One region of the Microbispora sp. CSR-4 genome, then DNA from elsewhere that is predicted to be linked to it. Evidence: riboswitches for the same ligand, from Rfam matches in the RefSeq annotation. Region 1 holds a riboswitch; each other region holds the start of a gene.
The links. Region 1 has a riboswitch for cyclic di-AMP ahead of FLV34_RS26765 (glycoside hydrolase family 25 protein). Riboswitches for the same ligand answer to the same signal wherever they lie in the genome.
Positions count from the first base shown of each region.

Region 1 (6,067 bases):
TGTCTCAGATGGCCTGTGGCGGGCTGCGCGAGCCGGCGGTGCGATGACCGGTCTGCTGGGGGCTGAGGACGATGTCCTCGTGATGCCGGGCGGGCCCCGGCGGGGTTACGGGTGCCGCGGCCACGGCGACGCGCGGCCGGAACGGGAACGGCAGGTGCTCGGCACCGGCGGCGCTCGTGGGCAGGGTCGCCGACTGCGGCGTCCACGCCCCCGGCGTCCACACCTCGGCGGCGGCCTGCGGCGCGCGCTGGGCGGGATCGCCGCCATACCAGGCGGGCGTGGAGGCGACCAGTGCGAGGGCGAGCATCAGCAGGCCCACCACCAACGTGAAGGCGGTGGACCCGCACGTGCCACGTCGCAAGGTCGCCATGTGACCGACCATAACCCACCTTCGCGAAACGGTCATCCGCGTTTCCTGCGCCCGTGTTCTGTGCCCGTTTCTGTGCCCGTTTCTGGGCCCGTCTCCCGCGGGCACGCTCGCCCGGAACCGGCTACGGTGGCCGCAAGACCGGGCGGACGCGGGAGGGGGAGACCGTCGTGCGACGTGGGCTGACCGCCGCGCTGCTGCTCCTGCTGCACGCGATCCTCCTGACCTCCGGCGGCACGCCGGCGTCAGCGTCGGCGCACGCGCCGGCGTGGGGGACGGCGTGGGGGACGGTTCATCTCCCCGCCGCCCGCCACGTCGTGGCGGCACCGGCGCGTGACGGGGCACGGCTCACGCACACACGGCTCATGGGCACGCGCGTCTGCGCCCCTGCCCACGCCACGCGGCCGGCTCAGGGTGATCCGGCCCGCGTCCGGACGGGCGGGGCCGGCTCCGGCGCCACCGGCGGGCCGGTCGTGCTGCCCAACCCCGCGGTGCCGCGCGGCGGCACCCGGGTCACCCGGGCCGGTCCGCGTCACGACGGCCCGCCCGCCCAGCGCACGCGTCGCGCCGCCGCGGCCCGCGCCCCTCCCTCCACGGCGTACTGAGACCGCTCTCACTCGTCCCACTCGTACGCCTGTGGAGGCTTCATGTCCCGTGCGCCCCTGTGGCGCGCGGTGGCGGCGCTCGCCGTCATCGCGATCTCACTGCTGCTCGCTCTCACCATTGCGCCGCGCCTCGGCCTCGACCTGCGCGGCGGCACCCAGCTCGTCTTCGAGACGAGAGACTCTCCCACGGTCAAGGCGGACGCCGACGCCGCCGACCGTGCCCTCGACGTGCTCCGGCGCCGGGCGGACGCCCTCGGAGTCGTCGATCCCACCCTGGTCCGCTCCGGCGAGAAGCGGATCATCGTCGAACTGCCCGGCGTGCTCGACCCGCGCGAGGCCGCCGCGGTCATCGGCAAGACCGCCCAGCTCAACTTCCATCCGGTGCTGAGCGCCGCCGAGGAGGGTGACACGGACGCGATCGCGGACGAGAGCGGCCGGAAGCTGAAGCTCGGGCCGGTCGCGCTCAGCGGGGCCGGTGTCGCCGACGCCGCCGCGCGCAGCGACCCCCAGGCGGGGCCGGGCTGGTTCGTCACGATCGATTTCAAGGAACCCGGTCCCTGGCGGAAGCTGACCGGCGAGGCGGCCTGCGCGCCGCTCGGCGACCACAAGCGCCGCGTCGCCATCGTCCTCGACAACGAGATCATCTCCTCGCCGCAGGTGGACGAGTCGATCGCCTGCGGGGTGGGGATCGGCGGCGGCACCACGCAGATCACCGGGTCGTTCACCCCGCAGGAGGCGCAGAACCTCGCGGTGCTGATCAAGGGCGGCTCGCTTCCGGTGCCGCTTGAGCTGGTCGAGCAGCGTACGGTCGGCCCGACCCTCGGCGCCGACGCCATCGCGGCGAGCGCCAAGGCCGGCGTCGCCGGGGTGATCCTGACCGCGGTGTTCATCGGCATGGTCTACCGGCTGGTGGGCGTGCTGGCCGCGGTCGCGCTCGCCTGCTACGGCCTGATCTCGTACGCCGGGCTCGTGGCCATGGGGGCCACGCTCACGCTGCCCGGCCTGGCCGGGTTCGTCCTGGCGATCGGCATGGCGGTGGACGCCAACGTGCTGGTCTTCGAACGGGCCAGAGAGGAGTTCGGCGACGCGCCCCGGCGGGGCCTCAAGGCGGCACTCGACCGGGGCTTCAAGAACGCCTGGAGCGCGATCGCCGACTCCGGCATCACCACCCTGCTCGCCGCCGGGCTGCTGTTCTGGCTGGCCTCGGGGCCGGTGAAGGGCTTCGGCGTGACGCTGGCCATCGGCGTGCTGGCCTCGCTGGTCTCGGCCATGCTGATCACCCGGGTGCTCACCGCCGCGCTGATCGGCAGGATCGGCCCGCGGGCGTCCGGCATCGGCTCGATCGGCCGGGTCAGGACGTGGCTGACGCGGCGCGACCCGGACCTGATGCGGCGCGGGCGGCTGTGGCTCGCCGTCGCGGCCGGGCTGCTCGTGGTCGCGGGCGCGGGCCTGGTCACCCGCGGCCTCAACTACGGCGTCGAGTTCACCGGCGGCCGGATCGTGGAGTTCGGCACGAGCAGGCCCGTGGACGTCGCGGCGGCCAGGCAGGCGGTGGCGGACGCCGGGTTCCCCTCGGCCGTCGTGCAGCGGTCGGAGGACGCGCTCTCGGTGCGCACCGGGCAGATCAGCGCCGACGACGTGGTCCGCATGGAGGAGGCGCTCGACCGGCGCGTGGGCGAGGTCGCCAAGCAGCGCGACGAGCTGATCGGGCCGAGCCTGGGCGAGGAGCTGCGCCGCAACGCGATCATCGCGCTCGCTGTCGCGCTCGCCGCACAGCTCGTCTATCTGGCGTTCCGGTTCCGGTGGACGTTCGGCACGGCGGCCGTGGCGGCGCTGTTCGTGGACGCGGCCGTCGTCGTCGGCGCGTTCGCCTGGATGGGCAGGCCGATCGACGGGGTGTTCCTGGCGGCGATGCTCACGATCATCGGTTATTCGGTCAACGACAAGGTCGTGCTGTTCGACCGGGTGCGCGAGCTGTGGCCGGTGCGCCGCCGCGAGCCGTTCGGCCGGGTGGTGAACGCCGCGATCCTGCAGACCGCGCCGCGCACGGTCAACACCGGGCTCGGGGCGCTGTTCATCCTGGCGGCGCTTGCGGTGTTCGGCGGCGACTCGCTGCGCGACTTCGCCGTCGCCCTCCTGATCGGCATCGTCGCCGGCACGCTGTCGTCGTCGTTCGTGGCCGGGCCGGTGGCGATCGCGCTGGAGCGGCGCTCCGGCCAGGCGCCGCCGGCTCCCGCCGCGCCCCGGGTCAGGCCCGTACGCCGCGACGACTCCGGCGCGGTGGTCTGAGGCCGGTACGGCTCCCGGCGCGTCCCCCCGGGGCGGGCGATCCGCCCCGGGGGGACGCCGGGCTGTCGGCGGCGCTGCCGGCGGCGTTATCGGCGGCCGAGCGCGCGCAGCTGGGCGGGCGTCAGCGAGGAGACGTTCTGGTCGATGGGCTCATCGGTGTACTGGTGGATGGCCCAGGTCTTCCAGTCGGCGGGCGGCGTGATGTCGCCGGGCGCCTTGCTGTAGTGGGCCACCCACAGCGGGTACTGGCCGAGGCCGCGGCCGTACTTGTTGGCGAAGTTCCACCCGCTGTAGAACATCGGCCTGGTGCCGGTCTTGGCCGTCACATACTCCAGCCAGGTCTTGGCCCACTTGTTGACCTGCTCGACGGACTCGCCGTCCGCGGTCTCCAGGTCGAGGACCAGGATGTCGCCGGGCTTGCTCGGCTGCGAGTTCACCACGCTGAGGAAGTGGTCGGCCTCGGCGATGGGGTCGTTGGAGGGGTGGCCGTAGTGGTAGGCGCCGCGGACGATGCCCTTCTTGGCCAGCTCCCGCCAGTGCCGGGGGAAGGACGAGTCGACCCAGTCGGTCCCCTCGGTGGCCTTGATGAAGCCGAACTGCGCGCGGCTGTTCATCCAGTCGTGGTCGGCCTCGTAACCGGAGACGTCCTGACCGTACGTGTGCGGGTTCGCGTACGCCGGGGCGGCGGGCAGAGCCACGGCCGCGGTGATGCCGGCCGTGGCGGCCGAGACCGCGAGGGTCGCCGCCGCGAGGGCGGAGCGCAGGCGCCGGCGCGAGTGCCGGCCCCCGAGGGAGAGCCGATGGGTGGACATGACGAGGTTGACTCCTTGCTTCCATGCCGCCTACCGGGTTAGCTGACGGGTTCGGGCAGGAAGTGCCCTACGGGCGCATCTGGGGGCCTGCGCTCCGATTCACCCCAAAGAGAGTGGGTCCCCGGCTCCACATGACGCGGATTCGGCGGCCGCGCGGTCATGCGACCACGCGGACCGGGCAACGACACGGCAAGGGATGGGTCGCCGGAGGCGGGTCGTTACCCCATACCGTGTGCCCTAAAGGTACACAATCCACCAGAATGGTGTAAACAGGACAAAACACGCCTTTACCTGGCACAACGCGGCAGCACCTGGTCCGGACCCGCTCGAAGTAAGGGCCGTGGCTAACAACGGTAAGTAGTCGATCTCTCACCGACTGTGCAAGCCTCGTCGCCGTGAGGGTGAGAAGCGTCCCCCGTCATGTGGCGTGCGTCATGGACGGGAACGGCAGGTGGGCCGCGCAGCGGTCCCTGCCCCACACCGAGGGGCATCGGGCGGCCGAGGCCGCTGTGATCGATGTCATAGAGGCGGCATACTCGGCGGGCGTCGAGTGGCTGAGCCTCTACGCGTTCTCCACCGAGAACTGGCGGCGCCCCGCCACCGAGGTCGACGTCCTGCTGCGACTGGTGCGCCGCGCCGTACGCAAACACGCCCTGTCACTGCACACACGGGGGATCCGCTGCCGGTTCCTCGGAGCCGCCGACCCGCGGATCCCGCCCGCACTGGCCAGGGACATCGCCGACCTCATGGCGCTGACCCGCGACAACCGGCGGATGACGTTGACGGTGGCGTTCGACCACGGCGGCCGCCGCGACATCGTCGAGGCCGCCAGGTCGCTGATCCGCGACGGCGTGCCGCCCGAGCAGGTCACCGAGGAGAGTTTCGCCCGTCGTCTGCCCCACCCCGACATGCCGGAGGTCGACCTCGTCATCCGCACCTCCGGCGAACAGCGCATCTCCAACCTCATGCTCTGGCAGGTGGCGTACGCCGAATGGGTCTTCCCCCCGGGTGCTGTGGCCCGACTTCCGTGCCGGGCACTTCTGGGAGTGCCTGGAGATCTACCGGCGGCGCCACCGCCGGTTCGGCGCCACACCGACACCGATCTCGGCACCGGTCTCGGCACCGGTCTCGGCACCGACACCGACAGGAAAGGGACGTCGATGAGTGACGCAGCACCGGGATCCATGCTCCACGAGCTGACCCGGCAGACGCGCTGGGGGCTGGTGGCGACCCGGGCCATCGTCCTGGAGGCCGCGCACCCGCAGATCGGCGCGGCGCTGATCACCAACTCGACCTTCGTCGCGCACCCGTGGCGCCGGCTGCGCAACACCGTGCTCAGCGCGCAGCGCATGGTGGACCCCGACATCCGGGTGCGGCAGCGGGAGGCGGCCCGGCTCAACCGCCTCCACGCGCGCATCACCGGCACCGACGCCGAGGGCCGCCCGTTCAACGCCGCGGACTCCGAGGCGCGCGCCTGGGTGGTGGCGACGCTGTTCGAGTCCACGGTCACGATGTGCCGGTTGAGCGGCGAGTCCCTCGACGGTCCGGTCCTGGAAAGGCTGTACGCCGAGTTCCAGTCGTTCCTCACCCTCATGGACCCCTACGGGGGCAGGCTCCCAAGGCGGGGGCGCTCCTGCGCCTCCTCACACCCGGCCCGGAGGCGGCCGGCACCGCCACCACCTCCGCGGCCGCCGCCGGGGGCTCCGCCGTACGATCCGCCGCGCGGTTCTTCTCCGAGGTCCTCGACCAGACCGGCGACGGCCACCTCGACTGGCCCGACCTCGCCGCGATGGCCAGGGAGATCGCCACCCGCCTCGACCTGGAGACTCAGGACGAGGACCGCCTGTTCGCGGCCTTCGCCGACTGGTGGCGGGAGCTGCAGCAGGAGCTGGACACCGACGGCGACGGACGCATCACCGGCCACGAGTACGCCGCGGCCTCCGCCGCCCTGGCCGGCCCGGCGCTCATCAGGATCGCCGAGGTACTGTTCGACG
Region 1 is NZ_VJVX01000042.1:3,172-9,238, reverse strand. Features, by position in the region: gene FLV34_RS26780 (hypothetical protein) at 5-370, opposite strand; gene FLV34_RS26775 (hypothetical protein) at 538-972, shown strand; gene secD (protein translocase subunit SecD) at 1,015-3,261, shown strand; gene FLV34_RS26765 (glycoside hydrolase family 25 protein) at 3,348-4,073, opposite strand; cyclic di-AMP (ydaO/yuaA leader) riboswitch at 4,086-4,231, opposite strand; partial or broken gene uppS (polyprenyl diphosphate synthase) at 4,508-5,608, shown strand; gene FLV34_RS42695 (hypothetical protein) at 5,863-6,067, shown strand, end outside.

Region 2 (6,067 bases), on a different contig from region 1:
GGGAGGTCCTCCGTTCGGACGGCGTGACCTACCTGCCGGCCGACGACATCGAGGGCGGACCCGGGCGCATCAAGGCGTTCCGCGATCCCGGCTGGTTCCGCGACCCCGCCGACGGACGCGAATATCTGCTCGTCGCCGCGTCCGTCGCGGCGTCACCCGGCGCGGGCCACGCCTTCATGGGCGCGGTGGCCCTCGCCGCGGCGACGCCGGGCGGCTGGTCGCTGCGGCCGCCCCTCCTCGTGGCCGACGGAGTCAACCACGAGATCGAACGGCCCCACATCGTGGTGCACGGGTCGTCGTACTACCTGTTCTTCTGCACGCAGCGGCAGTCGTTCCACCCGAGGGGAAGCGCCCCCACCGGGCTCTACGGCTTCGTCGCGCCCACCCTCGCCGGGCCGTACACGCCGCTGAACGGCTCGGGGCTCGTGCTGGCCAATCCGGCGGAAGAGCCCGACCAGGCGTACGCCTGGCTGGTCCTGCCCGACCTGAAGGTCGTGAGCTTTCTCAACTACCGCTCCATCGGAGGGCCGGATCCGTGGACGGCCGGGCCCGGCGCGGCGCGGGCCGCCTTCGGCGGGACGATCGCGCCGGTGCTCGAACTCACCCTGCGCGAGGACGCCACCTCCGTGGTCGTTCCCGCGTCGGCGGGAGCCGTCAGCGGGGGAACCTCGCGATTGCCTCCGGGGGGACGGGGGTGAAGAAGTTGACCAGGTTGCCGTCGGGGTCGCGGAGCAGGAGCGACCGGTTGCCCCACGGCATCGTGGTGGGCTCCTGGACGAACTCCTCGACGTGGCCGGTCAGGCTCCGGTGCACGCCGTCCACGTCGTCGACGAGGAACTCGACGATCACGCTGTGGTCGGCGGACGGCCGGGCGGCGCCGGGTGCGAAGAGCGGGACGGTGCGGGTGCTGCCGATCGCGAGGGTCGCGGAGGCGGTCTTGATCTCGGCGAATTCCGCGCTCGCCCAGCGTGCCCGCACGCCCGTGGCCCGCTCGTAGAAGCCCGCGAGGCGCGCGACGTCGTCGGTGATGATGCGGATCGACACGAAGTCCATGGTGATCTCCCTGGTTCCCGGGTTGTTCGTCCCGGGAACACTAGGGCGGATACCGGACAGAAACCGCCCAGTATTGTCACTAGATTGTGTGACGTGGCCCGACCGACTCATCGCGTTCTCACGCTGCTGGAGCTCCTGCAGTCGGGCGGCACGCGGACGATGGCCGAGCTCGCCGACCGGCTCGGCGTCGACGAGCGCACCGTGCGGCGATATGTGGACCACCTGATCGACCTCGATGTGCCCGTCGAGTCGGTGCGCGGCCGATACGGCGGCTATCGCCTCGCCCCCGGATATCGCATGCCCCCGCTCATGCTGAGCGACGACGAGGCGCTCGCCGTGCTGCTCGGCCTGGTCGCCGGTCGCCGCGCGGGGCTGACGACGGCGGCGGGCACGGCGAGCGAGACGGCGGCGGCCAAGATCCGGCGCGTTCTGCCCGAGCGGCTCGCCTGCAGGCTCGACACCGTGCTCGAATCCCTCGCCTTCACGGCCCCGCCCGGCGAGTCCGCCGTTCCCGAGACCGCCGTGTTGCTCTGCGTCGCCGACGCGGTGCGCCATCACCGGCCGATCTCGATCAGGTATACCGCCGCCGATGGTCGGCGCAGCGAGCGCACGCTGCATCCGTACGGGCTCGTCGCCCATTCGGGCCGGTGGTACGTCACGGGCGCGGATCCGGAGATCGGCGAGGACCGGACCTTCCGGCTGGACCGCATCGCGGACGCGAGGACGCTGCCCGGCTCGTTCGAGCCGCCCGCCGGGTTCGATCCGGCGCAGCACGTCCTGGCCGGATTCGCCACGGCTCGATATCGGTACGACGTGGTGCTGCGGATCCAGGGGACGGTCGAGCAGATCCGCGCCCGGCTTCCCGCCGCCGTCGCGACCCTGGCGGATTCCGGGGACGAGGGCTGGCTCCGCGTCGAGGTGCGCGCGGAGCGGCTCGACTGGCTGCCTCCGGTGCTCGCCTCACTCGACCGGCCGTTCGTCATCGAGCGGCCGGACGAGCTGCGCGACCGTGTCGCGGCGCTCGCGGACCGGCTCGCGGCTTCCGCCCGCAGGACCGCAGAGTGACTGCGGGCGGGTGACGGCGGGCGGGTGACTGCGGGCTAAGCGCTGGTCGCCGGCGAACCGGCCGCGTGCAGATGGCGGTCGATCGCGGCGAAGGTGGCCGCCGGCTGTTCGATGTGCGGCAGGTGACCGGCCTCCGGGATCACCTCCAGCCGGCCGTTGGCGAAGGCGCCGGCGTAGGCGGCTCCGTAGGCGGGGGTGACGATCCGGTCGCTCTCCCCCCACACCAGGAGCGCGGGCACGTCGACGTGCCGCAACCGGCGGAGCAGTTTGGGATCGTGCATGTAGGGGTCGCCCGCCAGCGTGCGCATGGTGGCCATGTCGGCCGCCCGGGCTGCGAGCTGGTCGGCGGGGACGCCGGCCGGGTCGACGTAGAAGCGCTGCGAGTCGTGCCAGGCGTATTCGGCCACGCCGCGCGCGTCCAGGGCGAAGAAGTCGCGGATCGGCTCGCCGGGGACGTCCACGCCCACGGCGTCGACCAGCACCAGCCCGGTGATGATCCCCGCCGTGTCGCGTACGGCCATCTCGGCGGCGGTCCAGCCGCCGAGGGAGGAGCCGGCGACGAGAACGTCGCGCAACCCCAGGCGATGCAGGCAGTGCAGGTAGGCGAGGGCGAGGTCGTCGATGCCGGTGAGCCACGGGGGACGGTCGGTGCCGTCCCAGCCGGGATGCACGGGCGTCAGGGTGTGTGCCGTCCGGGAGAGGTGCCCGGCGAGCCCGGCGATCGTGGCGGGGCCGCCGCCGCCGTGCAGGATCAGGGCCGGTCTGCCGGTGCCGGCCTCCGACATGGTGAGGGACAGGTCGCGATCTGCAACAACTCGGGCGGGCGGTCAAACAGGTCCAATATCGGCAGCACCGGGCCCTGGAGAGCGGGCTGTCGGCGATCGGCGCGACGCTCGCCCAGTGGGACGCCCTCCGGGCGATCAGCCGTACCCCCGGGGCGTCGGCCCGGGAGCTGGCCGCGGCGACGTTCCAGACCGAGCAGGCCTTCGGCACCCTCGCCGGGCGGCTCGTGGCCCAGGGATGGATCGAACGCAGGCCCGGGCACGGCAGGCGCATCGAGCACCATCTCACCCCTTCCGGCGAGCGGGTCCTGGAAGCCGGGCGCAAGGTCGCCGACGAGGTGCTCGCCAGGTGCTACACCGCCCTGCCGGACGCGGACCGCGCGACCCTGCTGGCCCTGCTCCGGCGCCTCGTCGTGGAGGACGCGTAGCCTCCGGCCACGCCCTCGGCGGAGATGCGCTGCGCGGCGGCGCGTCTCCACCGAGGGCGTCCCGGGTCAGACGCCGGGGCGTACGGCGGTGAGGAAGCTGCCCCTCCAATAGGCGTTGAGCCTGTCGACACTGACCACCGCGCCGCTGTGGGGGGCGCTGATCACCTTCCTGTGCCCGAGATACATGCCCACGTGGCCGCCGCCACTGGTGAAGATGAGGTCGCCGGGCTTGAGGTGCGACAGCGAGACCCTCTTCTTGGCGTGCCTGAGCATCGCCCACGTCGTACGCGGGAGCTTGACGCCGGCCTTGCGCCAGGCGAACTGGACCAGCCCGGAGCAGTCGAACGCTCCTGGGCCCGTGGCGCCCCACACGTACGGGTCGCCGAGCTGCTTCTTCGCCACCTTGATGGCGCGCTCGGCCTTCTCCTGCTGGAGAGCCGCCTTGGTGAGCTTCCTCGTGGCGGAGTTCTCGGCCACGGGCGCGGGATGCAGGGGGGTGGTCGTTGTGGGGGGCACGGGCGGGATGACCGCCGAGGTGAGGGCGGGGGCGGGGGCGGGGGCCGGGGGTGGGGATGTCACCGTCGCGGACGCGGCGGCTGCGGGGAGTGCGCTCAATGCTCCGGCCGACGCGGTGAGCGCCGCGCTACCGATCGTGACGCAGGCGATGCGGAGCAGAGTGGTGGAGTTGGTGGACAGGAGGATCTCTCCCTTTGGTCTTCCGCTTGCGCCTACCGGGTTAGCTGACGGATTCGGGCAGGGAAGATCGCCCTACGGCGCCGGCGCGCCGATTCACCCCAGACCTTCGTCGAAGGTCGATTGGTTCCCCGGCTCCGAGCCTCCTAGCGGCTCGGATTCGGCATCACCGGCGCCCAGGGGGGCGGAGAGGCGGGGCGACGGCGACTGTGGATGGTCGAACCCGGCGGGGCCGGGTTCGTAACGACGAGGTCACGTGGATCCCGCCGATGGGCAAGGAAACTACCAAGAGCCCCATATCTCCGCAAAGAGCATCAAAAGGATAAGAAGCGCATAAAAGGGATCAACTGCGCGAAGTTGCAGGTCAGAGTGCATCTGCGGAAGAGATGTGGCGCTGGTCACACTCGTCCCATGGCGGGCCTGACCTGCGGAGGAAGGCGAGTAAGCCCTGGCGGCGGCGTACATCCTGACCCTGGAGGCCTTCGGCCCCTCGGCTGCCCGCCTGTGGTCCGGGGGGCGTTGATCGTCGCTTGCGCCGCCCGGCTGCCGCCCTGCACGAGCGGGCGTGACCTGCCGGATGGCTAGTTCGTACGCCAGAAGGCGCCGTTGGCGGAGGGGTCGTCGGGGTCGCCCTGCGGCGCGGTGAACCCGGCGCCCCACAGCGTCGTCGTCCCGGGCCTGCGCGCGATCGAGAACAGGGCGGCGTCGGTGCCGGCCTTCCGGGGGATCGGGGTGCTCCGCCACGTCGAACCCGTGACATGCCACAGGGTGGAGTTCCAGTCGCTCTGCACGATCCACACGCCGCCCGCGCCGTCGGGCTCCACCTCCGTGTACGGCTGGGCGTTGACGGCGCCGACCGAGGCGGTCCACGAGCGGCCGTTCCAGTGCATGACCAGGGGGCGGTCGTAGATCTTGTCGTCGCCCTGGTCGTCGGCGCCCTCCCAGCTCACGCCGCCGACGGCCCACACGTTGCGGGGGCCGAGGACGGCGATGTCGGTGAGCACCGCGGCGGCGTCGCGAGCGGGCAGTTTGATCGCGGGGGTGGGCACCAGCGCCCAGGACTTCCCGTTCCACCGCATGATCGCGGGACGGGTGCCCTTGGCCCCCGCCGCCCAGACGTCACCGGCCTTGTACGCGTCGACGGCGGCGGCGTGGGCCGGCAGCGGGACGCTCCGCCACGACGACCCGTTCCAGTGCCTGGCCGAGGCCGAGGAGTCGGCGACCGCCCAGACGTCCTTCGCGCCCGTGCCGTCGGCGTCCGTCGTGGAGAAGCCGCTGCCGAGCGAGAAGGTGGTCCATGTCCGGCCGTTCCACCGGCTCGCCTTCCCCGGGCCGAAGACCCACACGTTCTTGTCCGAGCCGGCGGTCACGGCCGTCAGCTCGTACGACGGGCTGCCGGGGAGCACCTTCCACGATCGGCCGTCGAACCGCTCGACCAGGCCCCGCCGCGTGCCGTTCACGACCCGGTGGCCGGCCGCCCACACCGACCCGTTGCCGAGGACCGTCACGTCGTCGAGCACGTCGTCCCCGGGCAGGGTGTTCACCTTGGCCAGCCGCCACGTGGGCGCGGTCTCCCCGGCCTGGCCGCCCTGGTGGGCCGCTCCCGAGGCCGCCGCGGCCGGCAGGAACGCCAGCCCGATCGCCGATATGCCCGAGACGAGTACGGTGCGCACGATGCTTCCCCTTCCGCTCACCAGTACGACGTTTGACCGAGGGGAGTCGTTCACACGTCGCGGAAGGGCCGGAGTCACTTCTTCTCCGTCCACGGCTCGTACGCGTCGTCACCGGGGAGCACCCAGATCTTCGCGTCGGGCCTGACCAGGCTCCGCACCCGCGTCACCACGCCGGTCGTCTTCGAGACCCGGTAGACCGTCACTCCGGTTTCGGTCTTCGACCGGACGACCAGGTGTCCCGCCTTGTCGAAGTCGAGGTCGTCGATCCGCCGCCCGCGCGGGAGCCGTACGGTCACGGTGCGGCTCGCCTTGCCGGTGCGCAGGTCGACCAGGCGCAGCGTGCGCGACTTCGGCCACGAGCCGACCGGCTCCG
Region 2 is NZ_VJVX01000005.1:23,469-29,535, forward strand. Features, by position in the region: gene FLV34_RS06910 (glycoside hydrolase family 68 protein) at 1-698, shown strand, start outside; gene FLV34_RS06915 (VOC family protein) at 655-1,053, opposite strand; gene FLV34_RS06920 (YafY family protein) at 1,147-2,118, shown strand; gene FLV34_RS06925 (alpha/beta fold hydrolase) at 2,154-2,903, opposite strand; gene FLV34_RS06930 (MarR family winged helix-turn-helix transcriptional regulator) at 2,999-3,328, shown strand; gene FLV34_RS06935 (C40 family peptidase) at 3,395-3,844, opposite strand; cyclic di-AMP (ydaO/yuaA leader) riboswitch at 4,039-4,197, opposite strand; gene FLV34_RS06940 (hypothetical protein) at 4,603-5,694, opposite strand; gene FLV34_RS06945 (hypothetical protein) at 5,769-6,067, opposite strand, start outside.
Region 2: another riboswitch for cyclic di-AMP. It lies ahead of FLV34_RS06935 (C40 family peptidase); the one in region 1 lies ahead of FLV34_RS26765 (glycoside hydrolase family 25 protein).

Region 3 (6,067 bases), on a different contig from region 1:
CCAGGTCGACCTGATCGCGCAGGACATGCCCTCGCTCACCGACCCGGACAAGATCGAGAAGAACGTCGGCTTCCTGGGAGTGAGCCCGACCACCGTCGTGGTGAAGAAGGGCCCCGGTTATGTCGTCGGGCAGATGTGGGAGCTGACCGAGCGCACCGCCGTCGCTATGGTCAACATCCCCAAGAAGATGGTCGGCGTGTGGAACGCCGCGTTCTCGGGGGAGAAGCGCGACCCGAACGGGCCGATCGGCATCGTCGGGGCGGGCCGCATCGGCGGTGAGATCGCCGCCTCCGACCTCTCGGTCGAGAACAAGATCGAAATCTTCATCAACCTGCTCGCCGGGCTGAACCTCGCCGTGGGCATGTTCAACCTGATCCCGCTGCTGCCGCTGGACGGCGGCCATATCGCCGGCGGGCTCTGGGAGGGCGTCAAGCGGGCGTTCGCGCGGGTGCGCCGCAGGCCCGTCCCCGGTTATGTGGATGTGGCCAAGGCGCTCCCGCTGACGTACGTCATGGCGGCCCTGCTGGTCGTCATGGGCGGCCTGCTCATCTACGCCGACCTCGTCAACCCGGTCCGCCTGTCCGGCTGAGGGAGGCCACTCGCCGTCGGGGGCTACTCGCCCGTCACGCCGTCGACGCGCTCGCGCAGCAGATCGGCGTGGCCGTTGTGGCGGGCGTACTCCTCGATCATGTGGCACATGATCCACCGCAGCGAGTAGTGGACGCCGTCACGAGTGGACGCCTTCGTCATGGCGTCCAGGTCGGCGCAGGCCTCCTCGGCCGCCCGCGCCTGCTCGATCTCCGCCTGCCAGGTCGCGAAGGCCTCCTCGGCCGACGCGGTGTCCACATTGTCGAACTCGCCGTCCGGGTCGTCGGCACTGAAGTAGATGCCGCCAAGATCCTCGCCGTTCAGCCGCCTCCGGAACCAGGCCCGCTCGACGTCGGCCATGTGCCGTACGAGGCCGAGCAGCGACATGCTGGAGGGCGGCACCGAGCGCAGCCGCAACTGCTCCTCGGTGAGGCCCCGGCACTTCACGGCGAGGGTGTCACGGTGCCAGTCCAGCCAGGCGCGCAGCATCTCGCGCTCTCCCGCGACGACGGGGGGATCGATACGTGTGTCGGTCATCCCGGCATCCTCCCCCGGACTCGGCGCGTAGTCACCCCGATTAGCGGGCGGAGGCACCCGGCGGTTCTGCCCGTCCCGGCACCCCCCTCCTGAGCGCGGTTCATGACGTAGCCGAAGGCCGGGCCGCACGCCGGGCCTGCGCCCGACGGGAGGCCGAACCCGGCCGTCTTGACTCGGATTCGGACAGGTAATTGATCAGACTTGTGTAATTGTGGCGAATGTGATCAAAATCAGTTCAGCCTTCAACTACTTGGTTGAAGCGTCACACCGTACGGATGAGGAGAGGCATGAAGCGCACCATCTCCGTTCTCACCGTCGCCGCCGGCGTTCTCGGCGTCACGCTCACCGGCGCCGGCCCCGCGCTCGCGGACACCTCCGCAGTGGACTGCTCCACGGGCGGGTACACCTACGTCGTCAACAAATACGTCCCCACCAACGTCGAGTCGCCGGCGGTGGACAATCGCCTCTACAACATCGCCGGTCCGACGGCGTACACGCACGAGGTCTGCCTCGACATCCCCGACAACGAGACGTTCACGATCGAGGTCCGGATCGGGCCCACGGGGTCACAGCAGGTCATCGTGGACGACCGGCCCGGGGACAAGATCTTCCGCTTCTCGCCCGGCACCAACACCTTCTGGCAGGTCTACGGCACGCTGACCGGGCCCGGCAGCACCTACCTCTACTACACCTGGCACGAGAAGCAGATCCCGGCCTGACCCGGAGCGGGCCGGCCGCCTCGCTCGCCGAGGTGGCCGGCCCACCCCGCGAGTGCCCTGGCAGGTCAGTACATCGAGATGTGTACGTGGTCGTAGTGGTTGGCGGTGATTCCGCCGCGGTCGGACATGAGCCGCCAGCCGGGACGGCCGAGGTTGTAGATGCGCTGCTGCCAGATCACGTACATGACGCCGAGCTTGGGGCCGTTCTTGATGGCCCAGTCGGCCAGGCTGTCGCCGAGCGCCTTCATCTCGGGGGAGGGCATGGCGCCGCCCGAGCTCATCATGAAGTCGCAGGCGCGCCCGAGAGGATGCTCGCCGCTGTTCTCCGCCCGGTAGCAGCCCACCGGGAACCGCAGGCTGAAGTGGTTTTCGACCTCGGTGCGCATGAACCTCATCCGGGGCGTGATGTTGTCGGCACCGCTGGGCAGCTCCGGTGCCCACGACCCACCCGGGAGCTTTCCCGGCGCGATCGGGATCAGCGCGTCGAGCTTGTCCTTGATCTCGTCGATGAGGTCCTCGGCGTCCTTGCGCTGTACGGCGACCGCCTCGGCCTGCGCCTTCAGTTGCGCGGTCAGCGTCTTGGCGGCGTCCGCGGCCTGCTGCCGGGCGTCGCGGACCCGGTCGAAGTGCGCGAGCCGGGCGGCCTGTTCCTCTTTGAGCTGGTAGTTGAGCGCGGCGGTGTTCATGTCGGGCAGCGCCATCGCGCTTTCGGTCTGGTAGCGCAGCCCGGCCATCTGCCGTACGGCGTCGCTGGCGGCCTGGTAGTCGGCCTGGGCCCTGGCCAGCCGGTCGCGAGCCGCCTTCTCCTCCTCACGGGCCTTGGCGAGGGCGACACGCTTGGCGTTGTAGTCGGCGATCAGCCGGTTGACCTTCTGCCGCAGGTCCGACAGCTCCTTCTTGAGCTGTTTCTCCGTCGGTTTGGGCTCGGCGACGCCCGGCGCCGCCGTACCGAACACGAGGACGGCGGAGGCGAGCACGCCGACAGCCAGGGGGAATGCGCGGGGCAGAGCCCACTCCTCTCCATCTGCCGACCGGGTTAGCTGACGGGTTCGGGCTGGAGGAGCCCGGGCAGGCGACTGCCTTGACCCCAGGTGCGTGATTGGGTCCCCGGTTCCCGGGCGGGGCGCCCGGGATTAGGCGTACCGGTTGTGACGGCCGGTGTCAGGGATACTAGTGGTAAAGAAACCGTCGCTGCCACCAAAGCCGCAATCAATCGGAGATCAGGCCGTTATCGCCTCGCGAAGCATCCGGGCGGCCTCCTCGGGCAGCACGTCGTTGACGAACGCGCCCATGGCCGACTCCGATCCGGCCAGATACTTGAGCTTGTTGGGCGCCCGCCGGATCGTGAAAAGCTGCAGGTGAAGGTAGGCGAGGTCGCGCCGGTAGGTGACAGGAGCCTGGTGCCAGGCCGCGACGTACGGCATGACGACGCCGAACAGCCCGTCCAGGCGGCGCAGCACCTCGATGTAGAGCGGCGCGAACGCGGCTCGCTCCTCCGGCGACAGCGCCGGGATGTCGGGCACCTGGCGGTGCGGGTAGACGTGCACCTCGAACGGGTAGCGCGCGGCGGCGGGCACGAAGGCCGTCCAGTGCTCGTTGGCGGCCACCACCCGGGGGCCCTTCCGCTCGGCGGCCAGGACATCCGCGAACAGGTTGCCGCCCTGATGACGGGCGGCGGCGTTCAGCATCTGCCGGGTGCGCGGCGTGACGTACGGATAGGCGTAGATCTGCCCGTGCGGGTGCGGCAGCGTGATGCCGATCTCGGCGCCGCGGTTCTCGAAGCAGAAGACCTGCTCCACGCCGGGCAGCGAGGACAGCTCGGCCGTACGGTCGGCCCACGCCTCGACGACCAGCTCGGCCTGCTCGTCGCTCAGCGAGCTGAACGACGCGTTGTGGTCGGAGGTGAAGCAGACGACCTCGCAGCGCCCGATCCCCGGACGCACCTCGCTCAGCCCGCCCACCTGCTCGTACGAGCCCGTGTTGAAGCTGAACGACGGGAAGCGGTTCTCGAACACCGCCACCTCGTACGGCGAGGGGATCTCCGAGCCGGGATGACCCGGGCAGAGCGGGCACTCCTCCGCCGACGGCAGGTGTGTGCGTGTCTGGCGATGCCGGGCGACGGCCACCCACTCGTCCATCAGGGGGTCGTAGCGCAGCTCGGAGGCGAGCGGGCGCGGCGGCAGGTCCCTGGTGTCGATGGCGCTGTGGTCGGCGTCGTCGCGCCGGTCGAAGTAGATCAGCTCACGGCCGTCGGCGAGATGGGTGATGGTGCGCTTCACAGAGCGGTCTCCAGCTTCACGGTGCGATCTCCGGCTTTCACGGTGCGGTGTCCCGGGTCGGAGCGGGCTTACAAGGGGGTCGGTGCGGGTTTGCGAAAGGGGGACACGGCGGGCGCGCGGAGGCCGGGGGATGCACCGGGTTTACTACAGGCGTCGGAGGACGTGCGGCGGGCCGGCGTCACAGCGCGGTCTCCAGCTCGGTCTCCCCGGACGGATCGACGAGGAGGAGCTCGCCGGCGTGCTCCGACAGCGCGTCGCGTGCCTCCTCCGGCAGGCCGACGTCGCTCACGACCACGCCGGCCTCGTCGAGGGCGGCGATCGTGCTGAAGCCGATCGTCCCCCACTTGGTGTGGTCGGCCAGGACCACGAGCTGCTGGGCGGCCGCGATGAGGGCGCGGTCGGTCTCCGCCTCCAGCAGGTTGGGCGTGGTGTAACCGGCCCGGACGCTCATGCCGTGCACGCCCAGCATGAGCGTGTCGACGTTCAGGGAGCGGACGGCCGCCACGGCCACCGGGCCGACCAGCGCGTCGGAGGGCGTGCGCACGCCTCCCACCAGCACCACGGTCTGGTCGGGCCGTCCCGCGCGGTGGAAGACGTCGGCCACCTGCACCGAGTTGGTGATCACGGTCAGCTCGGGCACGTCCACCAGATGGTGGGCCAGTGTCCAGGTCGTGGTGCCGGCCGAGAGCGCTACGGAGCTGCCCGGCCGCACGAGCAGGGCGGCCCTGCGGGCGATGGCCTCCTTCTCGGCCTGCTGCCGCACCGACTTGGCCGCGAAGCCCGGCTCCTCCGTCGAGCCCGTGCCGGTGGCGGTCGCCCCGCCGTGCACCTTGACGATCAGGCCGCGTTCCGCGAGGACCTCCAGGTCGCGGCGGATCGTCATGTCCGAGACCCCGAGGTCGCGTACGAGCTGCGCGACGCGCACCCCGCCGGTCCTGCGTACCCTCTCAAGGATCGCCTGCTGCCGTTGCTGGGCCAGCATCCACCACTCCTCTACAGATTCAAACAAATTATGCCTCACGAACGTGGAGACATGTTGAGTTGGGGTACGCCTCTTGCCGCCCGTGGTCCCAGGGAGGACAGTGGGCGAAAGCCGTACTCGACGGAAGGCGGTCGTCATGGGCAGACGCGCACGCAAGTCGAAGGCACGCAAGAAGAAGAAGGCCAACCACGGCAAGCGGCCCACCGGCCGATAGGCACTCTTTAGGGGTTCCTGCCCCAGGCGGCGAGCAGGTGGGTCTGCTGGTCGGCGTCGGCCGGGACGCCCTGCTCGTCCCCGAACACTCCCGCCTCGCGGTAGTCCTCCCGTGCTTTCTCGAACCACTCCGAGCATGAGGCGACGAGCTGGGGGTCGAGCCGTCCCGGCCCGCCGATGGCACGTGCCAGATCCCAGGTGTGGATCAGCGCGTCCGCGAACAGCTCGGTGATGTACTCCTCGCCCAGCACGTCGCCGAAGGACAGGTGGGCCACGCTGGTCAGGGCGCCCTCGGCGTACACCGCCTGGACCGCTCCCTGCGCGGACGCCTCGAACGCCTTGACCGGGTCGTCGCCGAGCACGTCGCCCTCGAAGGCGTCCCCCACCTCGGCGACCGTACGGCCGGACAGCAACTCGGGGGCCCACAGGTTCTCGGCCACGACGTGGTTGACGAGCCCCCGGACGTCCCAGTCGACACAGGGGGTCGGCAGCTCCCACTGCCCGCGGCGGACGAGATGGAGACGGGCCCCGAAGCCATCCAGCGCCCTGCGGTACGCGTCACGGATGTCGATCATGTCCCCTCCTCGCCACGAACTCCCGATTCGAACGTAACTCTTCTCAACGATCAGTCATACACGCTCGACAGGGAGGGAACGCCCGGGTCAAGGGAGGTGCTGCTCCACCCAGACGATCTTTCCGTACGGAGTGGGCCGGGTGCCCCACCGGTACGCGAACCGCTTGATGAGCTG
Region 3 is NZ_VJVX01000023.1:16,620-22,686, reverse strand. Features, by position in the region: gene FLV34_RS18335 (RIP metalloprotease) at 1-589, shown strand, start outside; gene FLV34_RS18330 (DinB family protein) at 613-1,125, opposite strand; gene FLV34_RS18325 (hypothetical protein) at 1,413-1,844, shown strand; gene FLV34_RS18320 (hypothetical protein) at 1,910-2,821, opposite strand; cyclic di-AMP (ydaO/yuaA leader) riboswitch at 2,856-2,994, opposite strand; gene galT (galactose-1-phosphate uridylyltransferase) at 3,065-4,123, opposite strand; gene FLV34_RS18310 (DeoR/GlpR family DNA-binding transcription regulator) at 4,302-5,105, opposite strand; gene FLV34_RS18305 (TIGR03086 family metal-binding protein) at 5,327-5,893, opposite strand; gene FLV34_RS18300 (SpoIIE family protein phosphatase) at 5,981-6,067, opposite strand, start outside.
Region 3: another riboswitch for cyclic di-AMP. It lies ahead of FLV34_RS18320 (hypothetical protein); the one in region 1 lies ahead of FLV34_RS26765 (glycoside hydrolase family 25 protein).